One region of the Mammaliicoccus lentus genome, then DNA from elsewhere that is predicted to be linked to it. Evidence: a T-box and tRNA genes for the amino acid it is inferred to sense, from the RefSeq annotation. Region 1 holds a T-box; the other holds one or more tRNA genes.
The links. The T-box of region 1 lies ahead of alaS (alanine--tRNA ligase). A T-box ahead of a tRNA ligase gene usually reads a tRNA of that ligase, here a tRNA-Ala.
Positions count from the first base shown of each region.

Region 2: it encodes a tRNA-Ala, which carries the amino acid that the T-box ahead of alaS (alanine--tRNA ligase) is inferred to sense. The anticodon was not compared.

Region 1 covers NZ_OX344834.1:1,262,188-1,274,676, reverse strand. Annotated here, with positions in the region: gene pxpB (5-oxoprolinase subunit PxpB) at 1-604, opposite strand, end outside; gene greA (transcription elongation factor GreA) at 750-1,226, opposite strand; gene udk (uridine kinase) at 1,256-1,879, opposite strand; gene ACNMOQ_RS06300 (peptidase U32 family protein) at 1,879-3,147, opposite strand; gene ACNMOQ_RS06295 (peptidase U32 family protein) at 3,171-4,094, opposite strand; partial or broken gene ACNMOQ_RS06290 (O-methyltransferase) at 4,091-4,734, opposite strand; gene mltG (endolytic transglycosylase MltG) at 4,925-6,040, opposite strand; gene ACNMOQ_RS06280 (DUF1292 domain-containing protein) at 6,125-6,430, opposite strand; gene ruvX (Holliday junction resolvase RuvX) at 6,453-6,881, opposite strand; gene ACNMOQ_RS06270 (IreB family regulatory phosphoprotein) at 6,874-7,143, opposite strand; gene alaS (alanine--tRNA ligase) at 7,211-9,841, opposite strand; T-box leader at 9,884-10,051, opposite strand; gene recD2 (SF1B family DNA helicase RecD2) at 10,090-12,462, opposite strand; gene ACNMOQ_RS06255 (tetratricopeptide repeat protein) at 12,465-12,489, opposite strand, start outside.
Region 2 covers NZ_OX344834.1:2,691,460-2,703,948, forward strand. Annotated here, with positions in the region: rRNA gene ACNMOQ_RS13365 (23S ribosomal RNA) at 1-2,226, opposite strand, end outside; tRNA gene ACNMOQ_RS13370 (tRNA-Ile) at 2,425-2,501, opposite strand; rRNA gene ACNMOQ_RS13375 (16S ribosomal RNA) at 2,595-4,150, opposite strand; rRNA gene rrf (5S ribosomal RNA) at 4,384-4,498, opposite strand; rRNA gene ACNMOQ_RS13385 (23S ribosomal RNA) at 4,587-7,513, opposite strand; rRNA gene ACNMOQ_RS13390 (16S ribosomal RNA) at 7,793-9,348, opposite strand; tRNA gene ACNMOQ_RS13395 (tRNA-Ala) at 9,482-9,557, opposite strand; tRNA gene ACNMOQ_RS13400 (tRNA-Pro) at 9,575-9,648, opposite strand; tRNA gene ACNMOQ_RS13405 (tRNA-Arg) at 9,659-9,735, opposite strand; tRNA gene ACNMOQ_RS13410 (tRNA-Leu) at 9,742-9,830, opposite strand; tRNA gene ACNMOQ_RS13415 (tRNA-Gly) at 9,846-9,920, opposite strand; tRNA gene ACNMOQ_RS13420 (tRNA-Lys) at 9,949-10,024, opposite strand; tRNA gene ACNMOQ_RS13425 (tRNA-Thr) at 10,032-10,107, opposite strand; tRNA gene ACNMOQ_RS13430 (tRNA-Val) at 10,112-10,187, opposite strand; rRNA gene rrf (5S ribosomal RNA) at 10,201-10,315, opposite strand; gene lysS (lysine--tRNA ligase) at 10,603-12,090, opposite strand; partial or broken gene ACNMOQ_RS13445 (tRNA-dihydrouridine synthase) at 12,129-12,254, opposite strand; gene folK (2-amino-4-hydroxy-6-hydroxymethyldihydropteridine diphosphokinase) at 12,271-12,489, opposite strand, start outside.

The DNA.
Region 1 (12,489 bases):
AAATCATTGGATTACGATTTAAATTAAATACATCTATAGGTGTCCTACCGATAATTTGCCATCCCCCTGGAGATTCTTTAGGGTATAAACCAGTTTGGTTATTAGCAATCCCAACAGATCCGGCTGCAATTTTCTTTCTCGGTGTTTCCTTCCTCGGTGTATGTATTTTCTTGTCTAATCCACCTAAAAATGGAAATCCTGGTAAAAATCCTATAGCATATATTAAATATTGCCCACCAGTGTGAATATTAATAACATCCTCTTTTGTTATATTTGCATGATCTGCAACTACATTTAAGTCCGGTCCATATTGCTCCCCATAAACAACTGGTAATGTAATGCACTTTTTAGATTGGTTAGATGATTTTTTAGTTTTTTCTATTTCGTTTAATTTCAAGTCTTCTAACAATTGCTCATATGTAAAATTCAAACCATCAAACTCAACCATAATAGAATTATACGAAGTTGTAACACTTAGTACACCTGGATGATTTAATTCTTCTAGTTGCATAGCTAAAAATGAAATTTTTTCTTTTACATCAGGATTAATTTCATTTTTATCATAAATCATGAAATGTGTTTCGCTAATCGCTTTTATATTCAATTTTACACCCCTTTTATTAGCCATAATAATCAGACTATTTAAATTAATACTTCACTATAATAACATGAATTAAATCAAAACAAAAAGGCTGTTTATACATTTAATGGAAATGCGTAAACAGCCTTTTTATATTTTGTAAAAATATTTAGTCTATTTTTACTATTTTAACTTTCATTTCATTACCATTTGGTAATGGAACATTTACTTCTTGATTTAATTTTTTACCTATTAATGCTTTAGCAATTGGAGATTCGTTAGAAATTTTACCTTCAAATGGGTCTGCTTCAGCTGAACCTACTATTTTGTAACTTTCTTCTTCGTCGCCTGGTATTTCTGTAAAAGTAACTGTTCTACCAATTTGAATTTCATTTTTAGCGCCATTATCTTCGATAATTTGAGCGTGACGAATCATATTTTCTATTTTTTGAATTTCTTGTTCAATAAAGCCTTGCTCATCTTTTGCTGCATCGTATTCTGAATTCTCAGATAAGTCACCAAAGCTACGAGCAACTTTTATTTTTTCAACGACTTCTGGTCGTTTAACTGTTTTTAATTCTTCTAATTCTTGTTCTAATTTTTCAAAACCTTCCTGTGTCATAGGAAATTCTTTTTGTGTTTCCATTCTTCCATCTTCCTTTACTTTGTAATTATTTAGATATTTTGGACTAATGATTGAATCTTAGTCGTCATGATGTCTATTGCAACCTTATTACTACCACCTTCAGGGATAATGATGTCTGCATATTTTTTTGTAGGTTCTATAAATTGAATATGCATAGGTCTAACAACTGATAGGTATTGATCTATTACTGAATCCATTGTACGTCCACGCTCTTTAATATCTCTCGTTAAACGTCGAAGTATTCTAAGATCAGCGTCAGTATCAACATAAATCTTAACATCCATCAAATCTCTTAAATCTTCATTTTCTAAAGCGAATATACCTTCAAGTATAATTACGTCTTTAGGTTCGAACCTAATTGTCTTATCACTTCTAGTATGATTTGAATAATCATAAGTTGGAACTTCAATTACATTTCCCTCTTTAAGATTTTTTAAATCATTCACTAACCTTTCGTTATCGAAAGCAAATGGATGATCATAATTTGTCTTCAACCTATCTTCAAAAGACATATGTGATTGATCTTTATAATAGTAATCTTGTTCAATTAAAGCAACACTATATCCATCTAAATCTTTCATTATCTCGGATGTTACAGAAGTTTTCCCTGAACCAGAACCCCCTGCAATACCTATTATTGTTGTCTTTCCCATCAAACTAATCCCTTTCTCATCATATTATTTGGGTATATTGGATGATCCACTTTAATTTGTATTATTTGTAGTGGATGTCTCGCTGCATCTAATTCCACGCCATCTTCGTCATATATTTTATCAATAACTTGTGTGAAATTATCAATTTCAGGTCCAAAGAATTCAATTTTCTGACCAGGCTTAAAATAATTTCTTTGTTGAATAGTTGCAATTTGTGATTCTGGGTCATAGTCTATCACTAAACCACAAAAATCAAAAGGTGTTTTTTTATTTGCTTCGCGGCCAAACATTTGCTCTTCAAAATGAGGGACACCTTCAAAGAATGCTGGAGCTGTATCTCTATTAGCACATTTATCAAGTTCAACTAACCATTCTGGATCAATTTTAAAGTTCTCTGGATCTTCAGCGTAGCTATCGATAACTTTTCTATAAACGGATACAACTGTTGCGATATAGTGCATAGGTTTCATACGACCTTCAATTTTTAAAGAATCAATACCGATGTCCATCATTTTAGGTATAGATTCGATTAATTTCAAGTCTTTTGGACTCATTGCAAACGGTGTAGTATCTTCATCGCCAAAATAAGGCTCTAATTCGCCATCTTCTTCAACTGTTATTAAATCATAATCCCAACGGCAACTTTGACAACAACCACCTCTATTTGAGTCTCTCGCTGTCATATGATTACTTAATGTACATCTGCCAGAGTATGCAATACACATAGCACCGTGGATGAAAGTTTCTATTTCAATATCTACTTTTTCTTTCATTTCACGCATTTCTTCAGCACTAGTTTCACGAGCTAACACTACTCTTTCTAAGCCTTCTTCTTTCCAATATTGAACAGCGCGATAATTAGATAATGACTGTTGTGTACTTAAATGAATTTCTAAATTAGGCGCAACACGTTTACATGTTTCAATAATAAGTGGATCGGCAACTATTATGCCATGAGCACCTGTATTACTTAATCCTTTTAAGTAATCTTCCAAGCCTGGAATATTCTCATCATGAGCAAATATGTTTGTCGTAACGTATATTTTAGCACCATATTTATCAGCAAACTGAACACCTTCAGCTATCTCTTCCATAGTGAAATTATCAGCATTAGATCTCAACCCATATTCTTGTCCACCTAAAAAGACAGCGTCTGCACCATAATGGACAGCAATTTTTAATTTTTCTAAATTGCCTGCAGGTGCTAGTAATTCTGGTTTTTTCAATTTTGATTTACGACTAGCGCCAATAGGTTCTAATACTTTCATTTTAATCATTCCTTTAATCTAACTTAGTAAACTGTTTGTTTAAATAAGAAACCTTGATCCATTGGACGATGATCTTTTTGAACATCTTCAATAGGCTCTAATAACATAAATTTTTCATCTTCATACAATTCTGGGTCTTCGTTATATAAATCGATGGCTTGTCTATACTGCTCTGTAGCTACATTTATATATTCTTCTGTTTGTAAAACACCATCAATTTTTAAACTGTCAATATTTGCTTCTAATAGCTCTTCTAAGTCTTCAATTAAACAAATATCATTAGGACTCATAATATGCGTACCATTGCTATCTTCATAAATTGGATATTTATTACTTCGTTCTTCATCATACAATAGCATATCTTTATTTTCTTTTCTGTTTTCTATCTTCATTACTTTATCTTGATACATAAAGTAATTACCTAGCAGTTTACGTTTAGATTGGAACATACATGTCATTCCATGAACTTGCACTTCTATTTCCACATTGCTGTTTTTCTTTATTTCGATTACTTCTTCTATGCTTAGTTCACGTGCAAGAACTGCTCTATTAGCACCGCGTTCTCCCCAATAATTACATTGGAAATGATTTGTGACAATAGTTTCAGCATTCCAATTTAAAGGTATTGGGTTCTCTTGTTCTTTTACTGCCATCAATACTGCAGGATCTCCAAAAATAATGCGGTCAACGTTTAATTCATGTAATAAATCAATATATGCTTCTAGATCAGCTATATGTTCATTATGAAAAATAGCATTTACAGCTACATATGCTTTTTTACCATGTTCATGAATAATTTTAATAGCCTCACGTAATTCTGGTTCTTTAAATTCTCCTGCTAGTCTTAAGCCAAATTTTTCTTCACCAATGACAAACGCATCTGCACCTAATTCAATTAAAGTCTCAATGTGGTTGATTGACTTAGGCGTAACTAGTAATTCTGTCATACTTCTAACTCCTTTTTAGAAATAGCTATGCCATCTCCTACGTTCATTAAAGTTGTCTTATAGTCTTTGCGATTTATTAACCACTCATTATAATTTTTAACTTTTTTAACCATTTGTCTTACATTTCTACTTCTAACAATATCGATATCACTTACAAATCCATGATATAAAATATTATCAGTAATAATGACCCCATCATTTTTTAAAATGGCTCATATAGCTCGAAAAACTTTTGTGATTGAGCCTTAGCTGCATCAATAAATATCATATCAAATTTAATTTCATTTGGAATGAATTTTTCTGCTTTTAAAGCATCAGCGAAAATGGGATTAACTTGATTTTCAAAACCATATTGTTTTATATTGCGAGCAGCTAGCTCATACATTTCTTCATTTCTTTCAATAGTCCAAACTTTAATATCGTTATGACATGAAGCGAAATGCATTGCACTATATCCAATAGCTGTACCAATTTCTAAAATATTTTTAGCTTCTTTTATTCTAATAATTTGTTTTACAAATTCGGTCGATATCTTATCCATAATTGGGACATTATGTTGAGCAGCATACGGTCTCAAATCATCAATTTGAGATGAGTTTTGAAATAACAATTGTTCAATATACTCTATATCTTTATCCATGTCATGACTTCCTTACACTTGAATATAATAAAAAACCCAACTAGTTTATATAACTAGTTAGTATGTCTCACTCATTTATTTATATGGTTTTATAAACATTAGATATTTTATCACATAATGACATAAATAGTAAGAGTAAATTTAAAACAAGAACGCTTATAATCAGTTTCAGCGTTCTTGCTTTAATATTTTATTTAGATTGGTTTTCTTTTTGTTCTTTTAAACTAGATGAGAATAATACTTTACCACTATTGTTTTTTGTAAAATAATAGTAATCCGTATCTGGTGGATTAATTGTTGTACTAGCTGTTTCTTCAGAAATATTGCTTATTGATCCAATTGGAATACCCTTGTGTGTATAAGAGTTATATTTCGAGTCATTATTAAAGTCACTTTCTGACAAATCCTCATTTGGTTCTTTTCTAACTGCATATCTAACAGTCGCGTCAGAATCTAAAGCACTTTGCGGGTTATTTTCTATTCTGTTTATTAATAACGAAATATATCTTGATTTGTCAGTTATCTTCTTCATTTCCGACTCAACTATTGAAGATAATGTCATATATTCATGGAATGTAATTTCAGTTTCTTGGTAGTTTTTTGTTATCTTAAAAGCACCATTGTCTTTATATTTCTTAAATGTAGTGTCATAAGTATTCTTCAACATTTCATCTATAATATCATCTAATGATACATCACTTTCTGAATATTGATATGTATTCGGAGCTAAATACCCTTCTAAAGGATATCTAATATCTTTATTCATTATCTCGTCAGTTAACATGTCAGGATATTTTTTTTGGAATTTCTTTATGTAGTCTCTATCCCGCATTTTCTTCTTAAAAGTTTCTCTTGATATTGAAGTGTTCTCTTCTACTACTCCCGCTATTAGTTCAATTGTAGAACCTTCTTTTATTTCAAATTGAACAGCAGTTTTTAAATAAACTTTACCAGATTCTAAACTTTTCGCTATTTCTTTGAGCGTCATAGATGGCGAAAACTTATATTCACCTGCTTGAAAGCTAGAAATATTATTTAATTTTAAATAATATTTGAATGTCGTAGCGTTTCTTATAATATTTTTATCTGCAAGTTGGTGACTTAACGTTTCAGTCGTAGTATTTGGATTAACAGTTATGATGATTTTTTCATTGCTGTCAGCATTTACTGGTCTCGTATTTACTCCTGCAACAATTAACCCTATTAAAACTGTTAGTATAAATAATAAGAAAAGGATGACTAAAATCGTTAAACTTATATACTTAGATAACAACCTTGCATCTTTATAAATACTATTTTTCTTCATAAGCCACTTTTACTCCTTAGATAAATAAATTGTCCCTAATGATTATATCACATTAGGGACAAAGTGTACTATTACAAGTGAAGTTTAGATATCATCCATTTCAGTGTTTACGATTTCTTCAATCATATCCCACTCTTCATCTGTTTCAACTGGTAATAATTTTCCGCCTTCACCGTCATCATTAGCTTCATTAATCATTGGAATCAGTTCAATTTCTTCGTCTTGATCCGAACCTTCTTCTGCTAAGATGATATATTCTTTTTTGAATTCAGGATGGTAGAATTCTAACACTTTACGATAAAGAACTTCGTTATTATTCTCATCGATTAAAGTTAGTAATTCCTCTTCGTTATTAATTTCTAAATGTCCTTCATGATTTTGTTCACTCATTATTAATTCTCCTCTGTATGCGTTATTTAATAGAATCCAAATAACCTTGTAATATAAATACTGCAGCCATTTTATCTATTACTTTTTTTCTTTTTTTACGAGATACGTCCGCTTCAAGTAATGTTCGTTCAGCGCCGACAGTACTTAATCTTTCATCCCACAATTTCAACTTCAAATCAGGTCTTTTCTTCTCTAATAATTCTTTAAAGTAGATGGAAGCTTCACCACGTGGGCCGATTGAATTATTCATATTCTTAGGCAATCCAATAATGACAGTGTCAACATCATATTGATCTATAATTTTGATTAATTCATCAAAGCCAAAATCTTCTGTTTCTTCGTTAATTTGGAGTGTATCGATACCTTGAGCTGTCCATCCCATAGCGTCACTTACAGCTACACCTATAGTCTTACTTCCAACGTCTAAACCAATTATCCTCTTGTTAAGCATTGAATTCATTTTCTTGCTTTAAATAAGTTGATACTAGTTCTTCCATTATATCATCTCTGTCTAAGCGTCTTATTTGATTTCTAGCTTCATTGTGTCTAGGGATATACGCAGGATCACCAGAAAGTAAATATCCAACAATTTGATTCACTGGATTATATCCTCTTTCTTCTAAAGTGCGATAAACATTTTGTAGTACTGTTTTGACATCTTCTTTTGGAAATTCATCATAATTAAATTTCATTGTTTTATCAAAATTATTCATCTTTTTTTACACTCCTTAACTCCATTAACTTAGTATTAATTATATCATATTCCTTTAATACTTAAAATTATAGAGTTTTAATGTAGTTTTTAACAAACTGTAATGCTTCTGTTACTTTGGAAGGATCAGTACCGCCACCTTGTGCCATATCAGGACGACCGCCACCTTTACCATTTGTAATTTGAGCAGCTTCTTTAATGATATCTCCTGCTTTAACTTTATCTGTTAATGATTTTGGAACTGAAGCTACTAATGATACTTTTTCGCCGTTAACACTTGCTAACAACAATACGGTATCTTGCATTTTTGATTTATAGTCATCCATAATTGTTCTCAATACTTTTGGATTTTCTGCTTCAACTTGTGTAGACAATACTTTTATACCGTTAATTTCTTCTACACTTTCTTCAATATTACCTGTTTTTAAATCCGTAATAACTTTATTTTTATGTTGAAGTTCTTTTTCTAAGTCTTTAATTTGTTGTTGAATTTGATCGATTTTTTCTATTGTTCTATCTTGCTCTTTTACTTTAACATGACTCATTACATCGTTAAGAATTTGCTCTGTTTCTTTTAATGTTTCGTATGCTACCTTGCCAGTTACTGCTTCTATTCTTCTTACACCTGCACCAGTACCTGATTCTGAAACGATTTTAAACAATCCAATTTCGCTTGTGTTTTGGACATGTATACCACCACAAAGCTCAATAGAGAATGGCGACATATCTACAACGCGTACAATATCACCGTATTTTTCACCGAATAATGCCATTGCACCTTTTTCTTTAGCTTTATCGATAGACATTTCTTCAATTTGGACTGCAATGTTTTCCCAAATTTTTTCGTTCACTATTTGCTCTATTTGTTCTAATTCTTCAGCAGTTACTTGTCCAAAGTGAGAGAAATCAAATCTTAATCTTTCGCTTTCAACTAATGAACCAGCTTGGTTAACATGATTTCCTAATACTTCTTTTAATGCTGCATGTAATAAATGGGTAGCAGAATGATTTTTTGTAATACTTCTTCTTTCATCTTTATTTACAAATGCATCAACTGTAGTGCCTACATGAACTTGTCCAAATGTAACATGACCAGTGTGTAAGTTTTGACCATTTGGTGCTTTAGTAACTTCTGTCACTGCAATTTCGAATTGATCATGTCTAATGATTCCTGTATCGGCAACTTGTCCACCAGAAATTGCATAAAATGGCGTTTCTCTTAAAATAAATTGTATCGTTTCTCCACTTTCTGCTTCTTCACATATTTCGCCGTTTAGAATAATATCTGTAATTTCTGTTTGTATTTCTGTTTTATCATAACCAACAAATGTGCTCGGTGTTGTTAATTTACTCAACACTTCATTTTGAACTTGCATAGATTGCGTTTTTTGACGAGCTGCTCTTGCTCTTTCTCTTTGCTGACGCATTTCATCCGCAAAGCCTTCTTCATCTATTGATATACCTTCTTGAGTTGTGATTTCTTCTGTTAACTCAATTGGGAAACCGTAAGTATCATAAAGTTTAAATGCATCTGAACCTGATAATATATGATTATTCTCTTTAGCTTTAAGCATCATCGTGTTAAGAATCGCAAGACCTTCTTCTAAAGTTTCATGGAAACGGTCTTCTTCTGATTTAACTACTTTCTTGATGAAATCGCTTTGTTCTTTTACATTTGGATAGTATGGTTCCATTATTTCTGCAACAATATCAACTAGTTTATATAAGAAAGGTTCATTAATTTTTAAACTTTGGCTAAAACGTACTGCTCTTCTTAATAACCTTCTTAATACGTATCCACGACCTTCGTTAGCAGGTAGTGCGCCATCACTAATAGCAAAACTAATCGTTCTAATATGATCAGAAATAACTTTGAATGCTGTATCTTGTTCTTTATTTTCTCGATATTTCAAACCACTAATAAGTTCTACTTGTTCAATAATTGGAATAAATAAATCAGTATCATAGTTTGTTGGAACATCTTGAGCAATAGATGTCATTCTTTCTAGACCCAATCCCGTATCAATATTTTGATTAGGTAATGGTGTATATGTGTGATCACTATTATGGTTAAACTCACTGAATACTAAATTCCAAACTTCTAAGTAACGCTCGTTTTCTCCACCTGGGTACATTTCTTCTTCAGGATCTTCTTGTCCATAGGTTTCACCGCGGTCATAAAAGATTTCAGTATTAGGTCCAGACGGTCCTTCACCTATATCCCAAAAGTTACCTTCGATTCTAATAATTCTACTCTCTTCCAAACCAATCATGTCATGCCACAAATCATAAGCTTCTGTATCTTCTGGATGTATCGTAACGTACAGTTTTTCATGATCCATAGCCATCCAACGTTCGCTTGTTAAAAACTCCCATGCATATTGAATAGCTTCTTTTTTGAAATAGTTACCAATTGAGAAATTACCTAACATTTCAAAGAATGTATGATGTCTTGCTGTAAACCCTACATTTTCAATATCGTTTGTACGAATTGCCTTTTGAGCGTTAACAATTTTAGGATTTTTAGGTATTTCACGGCCATCGAAATATTTCTTCAATGTCGCAACCCCAGAATTTATCCATAATAACGTATCATCATCGATAGGTACTAAAGGTGCTGATGGTTCAACCATATGCCCTTTTTCTACGAAGAAATCAATGTACATCTGTCTTATTTCACTAGCTTTTAAATTTTTCATTCAAATCACTCCTCAAAATAAATAAAAAACGCCCATCCCTAAAAAAGGGACGAACGTATCGCGGTACCACCCTAGTTATGACACAATGTCATCACTTTAAGTTTATTTGATTATAGTTCAAAGAAGCAGCGTTCAATAAATAATGTCATGTTTTTCACCAACCAACATGTCTCTCTAAGCGATTATTTATTTACTCCTCTTCTTTTTGTATTCTATTTGATTATAAGCAGAGTTATTTTGTATGTCAATTATTTCATGAAGTCATAAGGTGTTTTATTTTGCATGTTTATCATTGGATCAACTTCATACATATTTTCTTCTGTCAGTATCAAATTTTTGATTTCAGTTGGTTCCTCTGTATCATCATTACTAAAATACAGTTTAAGTTTTGTATCGAAAGACGTCATACGTCCATTTCCTAATGTTTTAATACCTTGATTAAAAGCATTTTCCTCACCACAGACAACTAAAGACTGTTTTGCTCTTGTTAAACCAGTATATAAAATGTTTTTCTGTAACATTCTAAAGTATTGTCTAACAATAGGCATGATAACAATCGGAAATTCCGAGCCTTGTGATTTATGAATTGAACAACAATATGCATGTGTAACCTCTGATAAATCTTGTTTCGTGTAAGTTATTTCATTTCCCTCATAATCAACGATAATAACATCTTTCCCCAAAGCATTTTCTTCAGCTTTATATACACCTATAACAACACCAATATCACCATTAAACACGTTATCGTCCGGTCTATTAATAAGCTGTAGTACTTTATCCTGTTCACGATACTCTACTTCACCGTATTGTAAAAACCTTGTTTCTTCAGTTTTAGGATTTAAAATGTCTTGAAGTAATTGATTTAACTTATTGATACCTGCTGGACCACGATATATTGGCGCAAGAACTTGAATATCTTGCATATTATATCCTTTTTTAACTGCACCTTGAACAACTTTTTCAACGACTGAAGCAATTTGGTTACTGTTACAACTGATAAATGAGCGGTCATGATGTTTTTCATTAATAGAAACTGGAATATTATTTTTTATTTTATGTGCTAAATCAATGATTGATGAACCTTCTTGTTGCCTATATACTTCTGTTAAGTTCACACGTGGAATGACTTTTGAATCAATTAAATCTTTGAATATTTGACCAGGCCCAACTGAAGGTAATTGATCTTCATCACCTACAAAAATAATTTGCGCATAATCAGGTACTGCTCTTAAAAATTGGTACATTAACCATGTATCAACCATAGACATTTCATCCAATATAATTAAATGAGCATGTATATCATTATCTAATACATCATCAGGTTGAGTATCTTTACTCCAACCTATCAATCTATGGATAGTCATGGCTTCTAAACCAGTTGATTCACTTAATCTTTTAGCTGCTCTTCCTGTTGGAGCTGCTAAAACTATTGGAAAATCAGTTCCTTCTTGATAATCATCATAATCCAAACTAACGCCATGAATTTCAGAATATAGCTCACATATTCCTCTTATAACAGTCGTCTTACCTGTACCAGGACCACCTGTTAATAACATCATTTTATTATTGATGGCTGTTTCGAGTGCATTCTTCTGCCCTTCAGCATAAGAAACGTCATTCATGTCTTCTATTTCACCAATATGAAGTTGTAAATCACTTTTTTCAATTTCTTTTAAATCTTCTTGGTGTTGATACAATCTATGCATAATTTGAACACTTTTAGCTTCTGAGTAATATAAAGATGGCATGAAACAATTATTGTCTTCTATTATAATTTTACTTTCTTCACTCATCTCAACGATAACATCATTAATTTGCTCTTTTGCTACAACTTCAGGTTGGTTATGATTTAATAATTCATATGCACCATTGATTAAAATATCAATCGGTAAAAATGTATGACCGTTTTGTAACGATTGCTGATCTAAATAGTAATTCACACCCGCCACAACACGTTCATTATGGTCTTTTGAAATACCAATTTGTTCAGCGATTTGGTCTGCTCTTTGAAAACCAATACCATTTATATCCATAACTAATCGATAAGGAGACTGTTTTATGATGTTCATTGTTTCTTCTTTATACGTTTGATAAATACTCATGGCTAGTTTAGGTCCAAATCCTAATTCATTTAACTTTATCATTATGCGTTCTATCGCTTGATTTTCTCTTATAGATTCTACTATAGTACTACGTTTTTGTTTGTTTAATTTAGGTATTTCTTCTAATACATCTGGATCATCCAATATTTTTTGTAGTGCATTTTCACCCAATTTATTGACGATTGTCTCTGCAGTTTTCTTACCTATTCCTTTAAATAAATCACTGGACAAATAATGAATGACACCTTGTTTCGTTTGAGGTAATTCTTTCTCGAAAGTGTCAGCTTGAAGTTGCTTTCCATATTTAGGATGTTCAATAACCTTACCTTTAAAAAGATAAGTTTCACCTTCTACAATTTGAGGAAAGTACCCTACTATAGTGACTTCATGGTCAAAATCTTCATTTGAATCCATCACATCAACTTTTATAACAGTGTAATAGTTATCACTATTTTGAAATAATATTCTAATAACTTCACCTTTAACATGTGAAAGATCAAATAAAGATAAATTTTCCAATGCTAGTCCTCCTCTGACATTTGTTCA
Region 2 (12,489 bases), 1.4 Mb from region 1:
GAAAGTCAACACAGCCAGGGTAGTATCCCACCAGCGCCTCCACGTAAGCTAGCGCTCACGTTTCTAAGGCTCCTACCTATCCTGTACAAGCTGTGCCGAATTTCAATATCAGGCTACAGTAAAGCTCCACGGGGTCTTTCCGTCCTGTCGCGGGTAACCTGCATCTTCACAGGTACTATGATTTCACCGAGTCTCTCGTTGAGACAGTGCCCAAATCGTTACGCCTTTCGTGCGGGTCGGAACTTACCCGACAAGGAATTTCGCTACCTTAGGACCGTTATAGTTACGGCCGCCGTTTACTGGGGCTTCGATTCGTAGCTTCGCAGAAGCTAACCACTCCTCTTAACCTTCCAGCACCGGGCAGGCGTCAGCCCCTATACATCACCTTACGGTTTAGCAGAGACCTGTGTTTTTGATAAACAGTCGCTTGGGCCTATTCACTGCGGCTCTTCAAGGCTTGCACCTTAAAAAGCACCCCTTCTCCCGAAGTTACGGGGTCATTTTGCCGAGTTCCTTAACGAGAGTTCGCTCGCTCACCTTAGAATTCTCATCTTGACTACCTGTGTCGGTTTGCGGTACGGGCACCTATTTTCTAACTAGAGGCTTTTCTTGGCAGTGTGAAATCAACGACTCGTCGGATTCATGATCCAACTCCCCATCACAACTCAACCTTACGAGTGCCGGATTTGCCTAACACTCAGTCTTGTTGCTTGGACGTGCACTCCAACAGCACGCTTCGCCTATCCTACTGCGTCCCCCCATCGTTCAAACAATCATAGGTGGTACAGGAATATCTACCTGTTATCCATCGCCTACGCCTATCGGCCTCGGCTTAGGTCCCGACTAACCCAGAGCGGACGAGCCTTCCTCTGGAAACCTTAGTCAATCGGTGGATGGGATTCTCACCCATCTTTCGCTACTCACACCGGCATTCTCACTTCTAAACATTCCACATGTCCTTGCGATCATGCTTCAACACGTTTAGAACGCTCTCCTACCATTATCCTTACGGATAATCCACAGCTTCGGTAATATGTTTAGCCCCGGTACATTTTCGGCGCAGTGTCACTCGACTAGTGAGCTATTACGCACTCTTTAAATGATGGCTGCTTCTAAGCCAACATCCTAGTTGTCTGGGCAACGCCACATCCTTTTCCACTTAACATATATTTTGGGACCTTAGCTGGTGGTCTGGGCTGTTTCCCTCTCGACTATGGACCTTATCACCCATAGTCTGACTCCCAAGTTAAATTATTTGGCATTCGGAGTTTGTCTGAATTCGGTAACCCTAGAGGGGCCCCTCGTCCAAACAGTGCTCTACCTCCAATAATCATCACTTGAGGCTAGCCCTAAAGCTATTTCGGAGAGAACCAGCTATCTCCAAGTTCGATTGGAATTTCTCCGCTACCCACACCTCATCCGCTCACTTTTCAACGTAAGTCGGTTCGGTCCTCCATTCAGTGTTACCTGAACTTCAACCTGGACATGGGTAGATCACTTGGTTTCGGGTCTACGACCAGATACTCATTCGCCCTATTCAGACTCGCTTTCGCTACGGCTCCACATTTACTGCTTAACCTTGCATCAAATCGTAACTCGCCGGTTCATTCTACAAAAGGCACGCCATCACCCATTAACGGGCTCTGACTATTTGTAAGCACACGGTTTCAGGTTCTATTTCACTCCCCTTCCGGGGTGCTTTTCACCTTTCCCTCACGGTACTGGTTCACTATCGGTCACTAGAGAGTATTTAGCCTTGGGAGATGGTCCTCCCAGATTCCGACGGAATTACACGTGTTCCGCCGTACTCAGGATCCACTCAGGAGAGAAATAACTTTCGACTACAGGACCTTTACCTTCTATGGTTGGCTTTTCCAAAACCATTCGTCTAATTATTTCCTTTGTAACTCCGTATTGAGTGTCCTACAACCCCAATAGGCAAGCCTATTGGTTTGGGCTATTCCCGTTTCGCTCGCCGCTACTCAGGGAATCGAGTTTTCTTTCTCTTCCTCCGGGTACTAAGATGTTTCAGTTCTCCGGGTGTGCCTTCTCACATACTATGTATTCATATGTGGATAACATGACATAACTCATGCTGGGTTTCCCCATTCGGAAATCTCTGGATCAAAGCGTACTTACAGCTCCCCAAAGCATATCGTCGTTAGTAACGTCCTTCTTCGGCTTCTAGTGCCAAGGCATCCACCGTGCGCCCTTAATAACTTAATCATGTAAATCCTTAGTTAAGCACTGTGTATCGAAGATACAACCATGTTTAACTAACCTTTACCAGTTATTAATCTGTGATGTCGTCTAAAAAGACGACGCGCGATTATTAAGCTTGTTGAATTTCGTTAAAAATTCACTCGGTTTTTTGCTTGGTAAAATCTATTTGCTTACTTATCTAGTTTTCAATGTGCAAAAAAATGGTGGGCCTAAATGGACTCGAACCATCGACCTCACGCTTATCAGGCGTGCGCTCTAACCAGCTGAGCTATAGGCCCTATCTATTTTTGAATGTCAAATAAACATTCAAAACTGAATACAATATGTCTCCGTTATTCCATGACCTCATGGTCATTCCGTAATATCCTTAGAAAGGAGGTGATCCAGCCGCACCTTCCGATACGGCTACCTTGTTACGACTTCACCCCAATCATCTGTCCCACCTTCGACGGCTAGCTCCTAATAAAAGGTTACTCCACCGGCTTCGGGTGTTACAAACTCTCGTGGTGTGACGGGCGGTGTGTACAAGACCCGGGAACGTATTCACCGTAGCATGCTGATCTACGATTACTAGCGATTCCAGCTTCATGTAGTCGAGTTGCAGACTACAATCCGAACTGAGAATAATTTTATGGGATTTGCTTGACCTCGCGGGTTCGCTGCCCTTTGTATTATCCATTGTAGCACGTGTGTAGCCCAAATCATAAGGGGCATGATGATTTGACGTCATCCCCACCTTCCTCCGGTTTGTCACCGGCAGTCAACCTAGAGTGCCCAACTTAATGATGGCAACTAAGCTTAAGGGTTGCGCTCGTTGCGGGACTTAACCCAACATCTCACGACACGAGCTGACGACAACCATGCACCACCTGTCACTTTGTCCCCCGAAGGGGAAGACTCTATCTCTAGAGCGGTCAAAGGATGTCAAGATTTGGTAAGGTTCTTCGCGTTGCTTCGAATTAAACCACATGCTCCACCGCTTGTGCGGGTCCCCGTCAATTCCTTTGAGTTTCAACCTTGCGGTCGTACTCCCCAGGCGGAGTGCTTAATGCGTTAGCTGCAGCACTAAGGGGCGGAAACCCCCTAACACTTAGCACTCATCGTTTACGGCGTGGACTACCAGGGTATCTAATCCTGTTTGATCCCCACGCTTTCGCACATCAGCGTCAGTTACAGACCAGAGAGCCGCCTTCGCCACTGGTGTTCCTCCATATCTCTGCGCATTTCACCGCTACACATGGAATTCCACTCTCCTCTTCTGCACTCAAGTTCCCCAGTTTCCAATGACCCTCCACGGTTGAGCCGTGGGCTTTCACATCAGACTTAAGAAACCGCCTACGCGCGCTTTACGCCCAATAATTCCGGATAACGCTTGCCACCTACGTATTACCGCGGCTGCTGGCACGTAGTTAGCCGTGGCTTTCTGGTTAGGTACCGTCAAGACTTGTTCAGTTACTAACAAATTTGTTCTTCCCTAACAACAGAGTTTTACGATCCTAAGACCTTCATCACTCACGCGGCGTTGCTCCGTCAGGCTTTCGCCCATTGCGGAAGATTCCCTACTGCTGCCTCCCGTAGGAGTCTGGACCGTGTCTCAGTTCCAGTGTGGCCGATCACCCTCTCAGGTCGGCTACGTATCGTTGCCTTGGTAAGCCGTTACCTTACCAACTAGCTAATACGGCGCGGGTCCATCTATAAGTGACAGCCGAAACCGTCTTTCAACATTGAACCATGCGGTTCAATATATTATCCGGTATTAGCCCCGGTTTCCCGGAGTTATCCCAGTCTTATAGGTAGGTTACCCACGTGTTACTCACCCGTCCGCCGCTAACATCAGAGAAGCAAGCTTCTCATCTGTTCGCTCGACTTGCATGTATTAGGCACGCCGCCAGCGTTCATCCTGAGCCAGGATCAAACTCTCCATAAAAGAAGTAAGCTTGATTAGCTCTTGTTGATTGGTTAAGCCAATCACTCTTTGAAGTACTTTCAGTACTCAAATTATTGGAATTAACGTTGACATATTGTCATTCAGTTTTCAATGTTCATTTTGTATCACAAGAATTAATTATACTCTTATTAAAACCTTGTGTCAATAACTAATTCAACTTTTCCAAGAATTTATTCAAGAAAAAAAGACCCTAGGGTCAAAAATTGAATTTTGCCCGGCAACGTCCTACTCTCGCGGAACGTAAGCCCAACTACCATCGGCGCTAAAGAGCTTAACTTCTGTGTTCGGCATGGGAACAGGTGTGACCTCTTTGCTATCGTCACCAGACAAATAGTAAAAACTTATTAAGAATGTATTGCACATTCAAAACTAGATAGTAAGCAGATTTTACGGCTCAAAAACCGATTTTAAAAATTTGATTAAGTCTTCGATCGATTAGTATTCGTCAGCTACACACATTACTGCGCTTACACCCCGAACCTATTAACCTCATCATCTTTGAGGGATCTTATAACCGAAGTTGGGAAATCTCATCTTGAGGGGGGCTTCATGCTTAGATGCTTTCAGCACTTATCCCGTCCATACATAGCTACCCAGCTATGCCGTTGGCACGACAACTGGTACACCAGAGGTATGTCCATCCCGGTCCTCTCGTACTAAGGACAGCTCCTCTCAAATTTCCTACGCCCACGACGGATAGGGACCGAACTGTCTCACGACGTTCTGAACCCAGCTCGCGTACCGCTTTAATGGGCGAACAGCCCAACCCTTGGGACCGACTACAGCCCCAGGATGCGATGAGCCGACATCGAGGTGCCAAACCTCCCCGTCGATGTGAACTCTTGGGGGAGATAAGCCTGTTATCCCCGGGGTAGCTTTTATCCGTTGAGCGATGGCCCTTCCATGCGGAACCACCGGATCACTAAGTCCGTCTTTCGACCCTGCTCGACTTGTAAGTCTCGCAGTCAAGCTCCCTTGTGCCTTTACACTCTGCGAATGATTTCCAACCATTCTGAGGGAACCTTTGAGCGCCTCCGTTACTCTTTAGGAGGCGACCGCCCCAGTCAAACTGCCCGCCTGACACTGTCTCCCACCATGATCAAATGGTGCGGGTTAGAAAGTCAACACAGCCAGGGTAGTATCCCACCAGCGCCTCCACGTAAGCTAGCGCTCACGTTTCTAAGGCTCCTACCTATCCTGTACAAGCTGTGCCGAATTTCAATATCAGGCTACAGTAAAGCTCCACGGGGTCTTTCCGTCCTGTCGCGGGTAACCTGCATCTTCACAGGTACTATGATTTCACCGAGTCTCTCGTTGAGACAGTGCCCAAATCGTTACGCCTTTCGTGCGGGTCGGAACTTACCCGACAAGGAATTTCGCTACCTTAGGACCGTTATAGTTACGGCCGCCGTTTACTGGGGCTTCGATTCGTAGCTTCGCAGAAGCTAACCACTCCTCTTAACCTTCCAGCACCGGGCAGGCGTCAGCCCCTATACATCACCTTACGGTTTAGCAGAGACCTGTGTTTTTGATAAACAGTCGCTTGGGCCTATTCACTGCGGCTCTTCAAGGCTTGCACCTTAAAAAGCACCCCTTCTCCCGAAGTTACGGGGTCATTTTGCCGAGTTCCTTAACGAGAGTTCGCTCGCTCACCTTAGAATTCTCATCTTGACTACCTGTGTCGGTTTGCGGTACGGGCACCTATTTTCTAACTAGAGGCTTTTCTTGGCAGTGTGAAATCAACGACTCGTCGGATTCATGATCCAACTCCCCATCACAACTCAACCTTACGAGTGCCGGATTTGCCTAACACTCAGTCTTGTTGCTTGGACGTGCACTCCAACAGCACGCTTCGCCTATCCTACTGCGTCCCCCCATCGTTCAAACAATCATAGGTGGTACAGGAATATCTACCTGTTATCCATCGCCTACGCCTATCGGCCTCGGCTTAGGTCCCGACTAACCCAGAGCGGACGAGCCTTCCTCTGGAAACCTTAGTCAATCGGTGGATGGGATTCTCACCCATCTTTCGCTACTCACACCGGCATTCTCACTTCTAAACATTCCACATGTCCTTGCGATCATGCTTCAACACGTTTAGAACGCTCTCCTACCATTATCCTTACGGATAATCCACAGCTTCGGTAATATGTTTAGCCCCGGTACATTTTCGGCGCAGTGTCACTCGACTAGTGAGCTATTACGCACTCTTTAAATGATGGCTGCTTCTAAGCCAACATCCTAGTTGTCTGGGCAACGCCACATCCTTTTCCACTTAACATATATTTTGGGACCTTAGCTGGTGGTCTGGGCTGTTTCCCTTTCGACTATGGACCTTATCACCCATAGTCTGACTCCCAAGTTAAATTATTTGGCATTCGGAGTTTGTCTGAATTCGGTAACCCTAGAGGGGCCCCTCGTCCAAACAGTGCTCTACCTCCAATAATCATCACTTGAGGCTAGCCCTAAAGCTATTTCGGAGAGAACCAGCTATCTCCAAGTTCGATTGGAATTTCTCCGCTACCCACACCTCATCCGCTCACTTTTCAACGTAAGTCGGTTCGGTCCTCCATTCAGTGTTACCTGAACTTCAACCTGGACATGGGTAGATCACTTGGTTTCGGGTCTACGATCAGATACTCATTCGCCCTATTCAGACTCGCTTTCGCTACGGCTCCACATTTACTGCTTAACCTTGCATCAAATCGTAACTCGCCGGTTCATTCTACAAAAGGCACGCCATCACCCATTAACGGGCTCTGACTATTTGTAAGCACACGGTTTCAGGTTCTATTTCACTCCCCTTCCGGGGTGCTTTTCACCTTTCCCTCACGGTACTGGTTCACTATCGGTCACTAGAGAGTATTTAGCCTTGGGAGATGGTCCTCCCAGATTCCGACGGAATTACACGTGTTCCGCCGTACTCAGGATCCACTCAGGAGAGAAATAACTTTCGACTACAGGACCTTTACCTTCTATGGTTGGCTTTTCCAAAACCATTCGTCTAATTATTTCCTTTGTAACTCCGTATTGAGTGTCCTACAACCCCAATAGGCAAGCCTATTGGTTTGGGCTATTCCCGTTTCGCTCGCCGCTACTCAGGGAATCGAGTTTTCTTTCTCTTCCTCCGGGTACTAAGATGTTTCAGTTCTCCGGGTGTGCCTTCTCACATACTATGTATTCATATGTGGATAACATGACATAACTCATGCTGGGTTTCCCCATTCGGAAATCTCTGGATCAAAGCGTACTTACAGCTCCCCAAAGCATATCGTCGTTAGTAACGTCCTTCTTCGGCTTCTAGTGCCAAGGCATCCACCGTGCGCCCTTAATAACTTAATCATGTAAATCCTTAGTTAAGCACTGTGTATCGAAGATACAACCATGTTTAACTAACCTTTACCAGTTATTAATCTGTGATGTCGTCTAAAAAGACGACGCGCGATTATTAAGCTTGTTGAATTTCGTTAAAAATTCACTCGGTTTTTTGCTTGGTAAAATCTATTTGCTTACTTATCTAGTTTTCAATGTGCAATGTTGAATGTCAAATAAACATTCAAAACTGAATACAATATGTCTCCGTTATTCCATGACCTTATGGTCATTCCGTAATATCCTTAGAAAGGAGGTGATCCAGCCGCACCTTCCGATACGGCTACCTTGTTACGACTTCACCCCAATCATCTGTCCCACCTTCGACGGCTAGCTCCTAATAAAAGGTTACTCCACCGGCTTCGGGTGTTACAAACTCTCGTGGTGTGACGGGCGGTGTGTACAAGACCCGGGAACGTATTCACCGTAGCATGCTGATCTACGATTACTAGCGATTCCAGCTTCATGTAGTCGAGTTGCAGACTACAATCCGAACTGAGAATAATTTTATGGGATTTGCTTGACCTCGCGGGTTCGCTGCCCTTTGTATTATCCATTGTAGCACGTGTGTAGCCCAAATCATAAGGGGCATGATGATTTGACGTCATCCCCACCTTCCTCCGGTTTGTCACCGGCAGTCAACCTAGAGTGCCCAACTTAATGATGGCAACTAAGCTTAAGGGTTGCGCTCGTTGCGGGACTTAACCCAACATCTCACGACACGAGCTGACGACAACCATGCACCACCTGTCACTTTGTCCCCCGAAGGGGAAGACTCTATCTCTAGAGCGGTCAAAGGATGTCAAGATTTGGTAAGGTTCTTCGCGTTGCTTCGAATTAAACCACATGCTCCACCGCTTGTGCGGGTCCCCGTCAATTCCTTTGAGTTTCAACCTTGCGGTCGTACTCCCCAGGCGGAGTGCTTAATGCGTTAGCTGCAGCACTAAGGGGCGGAAACCCCCTAACACTTAGCACTCATCGTTTACGGCGTGGACTACCAGGGTATCTAATCCTGTTTGATCCCCACGCTTTCGCACATCAGCGTCAGTTACAGACCAGAGAGCCGCCTTCGCCACTGGTGTTCCTCCATATCTCTGCGCATTTCACCGCTACACATGGAATTCCACTCTCCTCTTCTGCACTCAAGTTCCCCAGTTTCCAATGACCCTCCACGGTTGAGCCGTGGGCTTTCACATCAGACTTAAGAAACCGCCTACGCGCGCTTTACGCCCAATAATTCCGGATAACGCTTGCCACCTACGTATTACCGCGGCTGCTGGCACGTAGTTAGCCGTGGCTTTCTGGTTAGGTACCGTCAAGACTTGTTCAGTTACTAACAAATTTGTTCTTCCCTAACAACAGAGTTTTACGATCCTAAGACCTTCATCACTCACGCGGCGTTGCTCCGTCAGGCTTTCGCCCATTGCGGAAGATTCCCTACTGCTGCCTCCCGTAGGAGTCTGGACCGTGTCTCAGTTCCAGTGTGGCCGATCACCCTCTCAGGTCGGCTACGTATCGTTGCCTTGGTAAGCCGTTACCTTACCAACTAGCTAATACGGCGCGGGTCCATCTATAAGTGACAGCCGAAACCGTCTTTCAACATTGAACCATGCGGTTCAATATATTATCCGGTATTAGCCCCGGTTTCCCGGAGTTATCCCAGTCTTATAGGTAGGTTACCCACGTGTTACTCACCCGTCCGCCGCTAACATCAGAGAAGCAAGCTTCTCATCTGTTCGCTCGACTTGCATGTATTAGGCACGCCGCCAGCGTTCATCCTGAGCCAGGATCAAACTCTCCATAAAAGAAGTAAGCTTGATTAGCTCTTGTTGATTGGTTAAGCCAATCACTCTTTGAAGTACTTTCAGTACTCAATTATTGGAATTAACGTTGACATATTGTCATTCAGTTTTCAATGTTCATTATCTATTTTATAAATGGTGGAGACTAGCGGGATCGAACCGCTGACCTCCTGCGTGCAAAGCAGGCGCTCTCCCATCTGAGCTAAGCCCCCAAAATATTTAATAGAAGTCGGGAAGACAGGATTCGAACCTGCGACCCCTTGGTCCCAAACCAAGTGCTCTACCAAGCTGAGCTACTTCCCGTTATTAATAATGGCGCGCCCGAGAGGAGTCGAACCCCTAGCCTCTTGATCCGTAGTCAAACGCTCTATCCAATTGAGCTACGGGCGCTAAAAATGGTGCCGAGGACCGGAATCGAACCGGTACGATAATCACTTATCGCAGGATTTTAAGTCCTGTGCGTCTGCCAGTTCCGCCACCCCGGCAAGAAAAAATAAAAATGGAGCGGAAGACGGGATTCGAACCCGCGACCCCAACCTTGGCAAGGTTGTATTCTACCGCTGAACTACTTCCGCTAAATCATTATTTTTACAATATTATTAATGGTGAGCCATAGAGGATTCGAACCTCTGACCCTCTGATTAAAAGTCAGATGCTCTACCAACTGAGCTAATGGCTCTAAAACATGGTGCCGGCCAGAGGACTTGAACCCCCAACCTACTGATTACAAGTCAGTTGCTCTACCAGTTGAGCTAGGCCGGCTAAATGGTGGAGAATGACGGGTTCGAACCGCCGACCCTCTGCTTGTAAGGCAGATGCTCTCCCAGCTGAGCTAATTCTCCAATTAACAATACTGCCCGGCAGCGTCCTACTCTCGCGGAACGTAAGTCCAACTACCATCGGCGCTAAAGAGCTTAACTTCTGTGTTCGGCATGGGAACAGGTGTGACCTCTTTGCTATCGCCACCAGACAATGTTGTTTCGTTTTTGTCTTACTTTATATATTATATAGAGTTAGTTTATGTTTTTCAATAGTAAATTTTACACCTTGTTAACTTTCTTTACAAAGTTTTCGAATTCACGTCCGCTTGTTTTCAGCGACCTTTATATAATACCCAATTTATATTCTTTCGTCAATGCTTTTTATGAAAAAAGTTGTTTTTTTAATAAGAAAACGTTTTAACGCTTTATTTATGTCATTTAATACCAAAAATAAAGGCAATAACCTTATTATTAAAGGTTATTGCCGAACATAAAATTATTTTTGTCTCATATATGGGAATAATAGTACATCTCTTATTGATGCTGAATTTGTTAATAGCATAACTAAACGGTCAATACCAATACCTAATCCACCTGTCGGAGGCATACCATATTCTAATGCTTCGATGAAATCTTCATCCATTTCATGTGCTTCATCATTACCTTGATCTTTTTCTTTCACTTGCGCTTCAAATCTTTCACGTTGATCGATTGGATCATTTAATTCTGTAAATGCATTAGCGTGTTCTCTACCAACTATAAATAGTTCGAAGCGATCAGTAAATCGTGGATCTTCTGGATTTTTCTTAGCTAATGGTGATATTTCAATTGGATGTCCATAAATAAACGTAGGTTGAATTAATTCTTCTTCTACTTTTTGTTCGAAGAATTCATTTAAGATATGACCATATGTCATACGATCTTCTACTTCTATATTATGTTGTTTTGCTAATTCATGTGCCTCTTCATCAGTTTTAACTTCATAGAAGTCTACTCCTGTATATTCTTTGACAGCATCTACCATGTGCCATCTCTTCCATTTTGAAGCTAGATCGATTGTTTCTTCTCCATATTGAATTGTAGCAGAACCAAGTACTTTTTCAGCTATTGAAGCGACCATTGCTTCAGTTAAATCCATAATATCATTATAGTCTGCATAAGCTTCATATAACTCTATCATAGTGAACTCAGGGTTATGTCTCGTTGACACACCTTCATTACGGAATACTCTTCCGATTTCATATACTTTTTCTAAACCACCAACAATAAGTCGTTTTAAGTGCAATTCAATTGCTATTCTCATGTATAAAGTAGCATCTAAAGCATTATGATGTGTAACGAACGGACGTGCTGAAGCACCTCCTGCTATTTGATGCATCATTGGTGTTTCAACTTCTAAGAAACCTTTTTGGTTCAAGTAATTTCTCATCTCTTGAATAATTTGGCTACGTGTAATGAATGTTTTTGTTGATTCTTCACTTGTAATTAAGTCTAAATAACGTTGACGATAGCGTTGTTCAATGTCTTGTAAACCATGATATTTATCTGGTAAAGGTCTTAAAGACTTAGTTAATACTACGAATTCTTTCGCTTTAACAGATAATTCACCAGTATTCGTCTTGAACATAACACCTTTAATTCCAACTATGTCTCCTAAATCAGCATGTTTCCAAATTTCAAATTGTTCTTCACCGACTTGGTCTTTACGAACATAAATTTGAATTTGTCCTGTTATATCTTTAACATGAGCAAATCCTGCTTTACCTTTACCTCTTTTAGTCATCAAACGTCCAGCTATAGCAACTGAAGACTCTTCTTCTTTTTCTTGAAGTTCTTCTTTTGTAAATTCGTCCCATTCTTTATGTAAAGTAACAGAATCTCCGCTTCTTACAAATTTCTGCCCGAATGGATCAATACCTAAATCTCTTAATTCTTGTAGTTTTTCTCTTCGAACCAACATTTGGTCATTCATTTCTTCTGACATGATCTTCCACTCCTTAATTAAATTGCACTTATTTCTTGTTATTGCTCTTCAACAAATTGTTCAAGAATACTTACTAACTCATCTCTTGTATTTGTTTGATTTATAACTTTTCTAACTCTACCTCTTACATCTTTTAAGTACCATGAAGCATGTTTTTTCATTTCCTATTTCCCACATGGTCTAACCTCTTTCTTTATTATACTTTACTACTTGTTCGTCGTTTGGCAATAGCTCCCAAATATATTTTTTGGATATTGGTTCAACAACATTTGAGGCGATATCATTAAGTGGTACCATCACAAATGCTCTTTCTGTCATTCTTGGGTGTGGCACTTCTAAGTCTGGTGATTGAATAACGGATTGATCATATAATAATATATCAATATCAATGGTACGTGG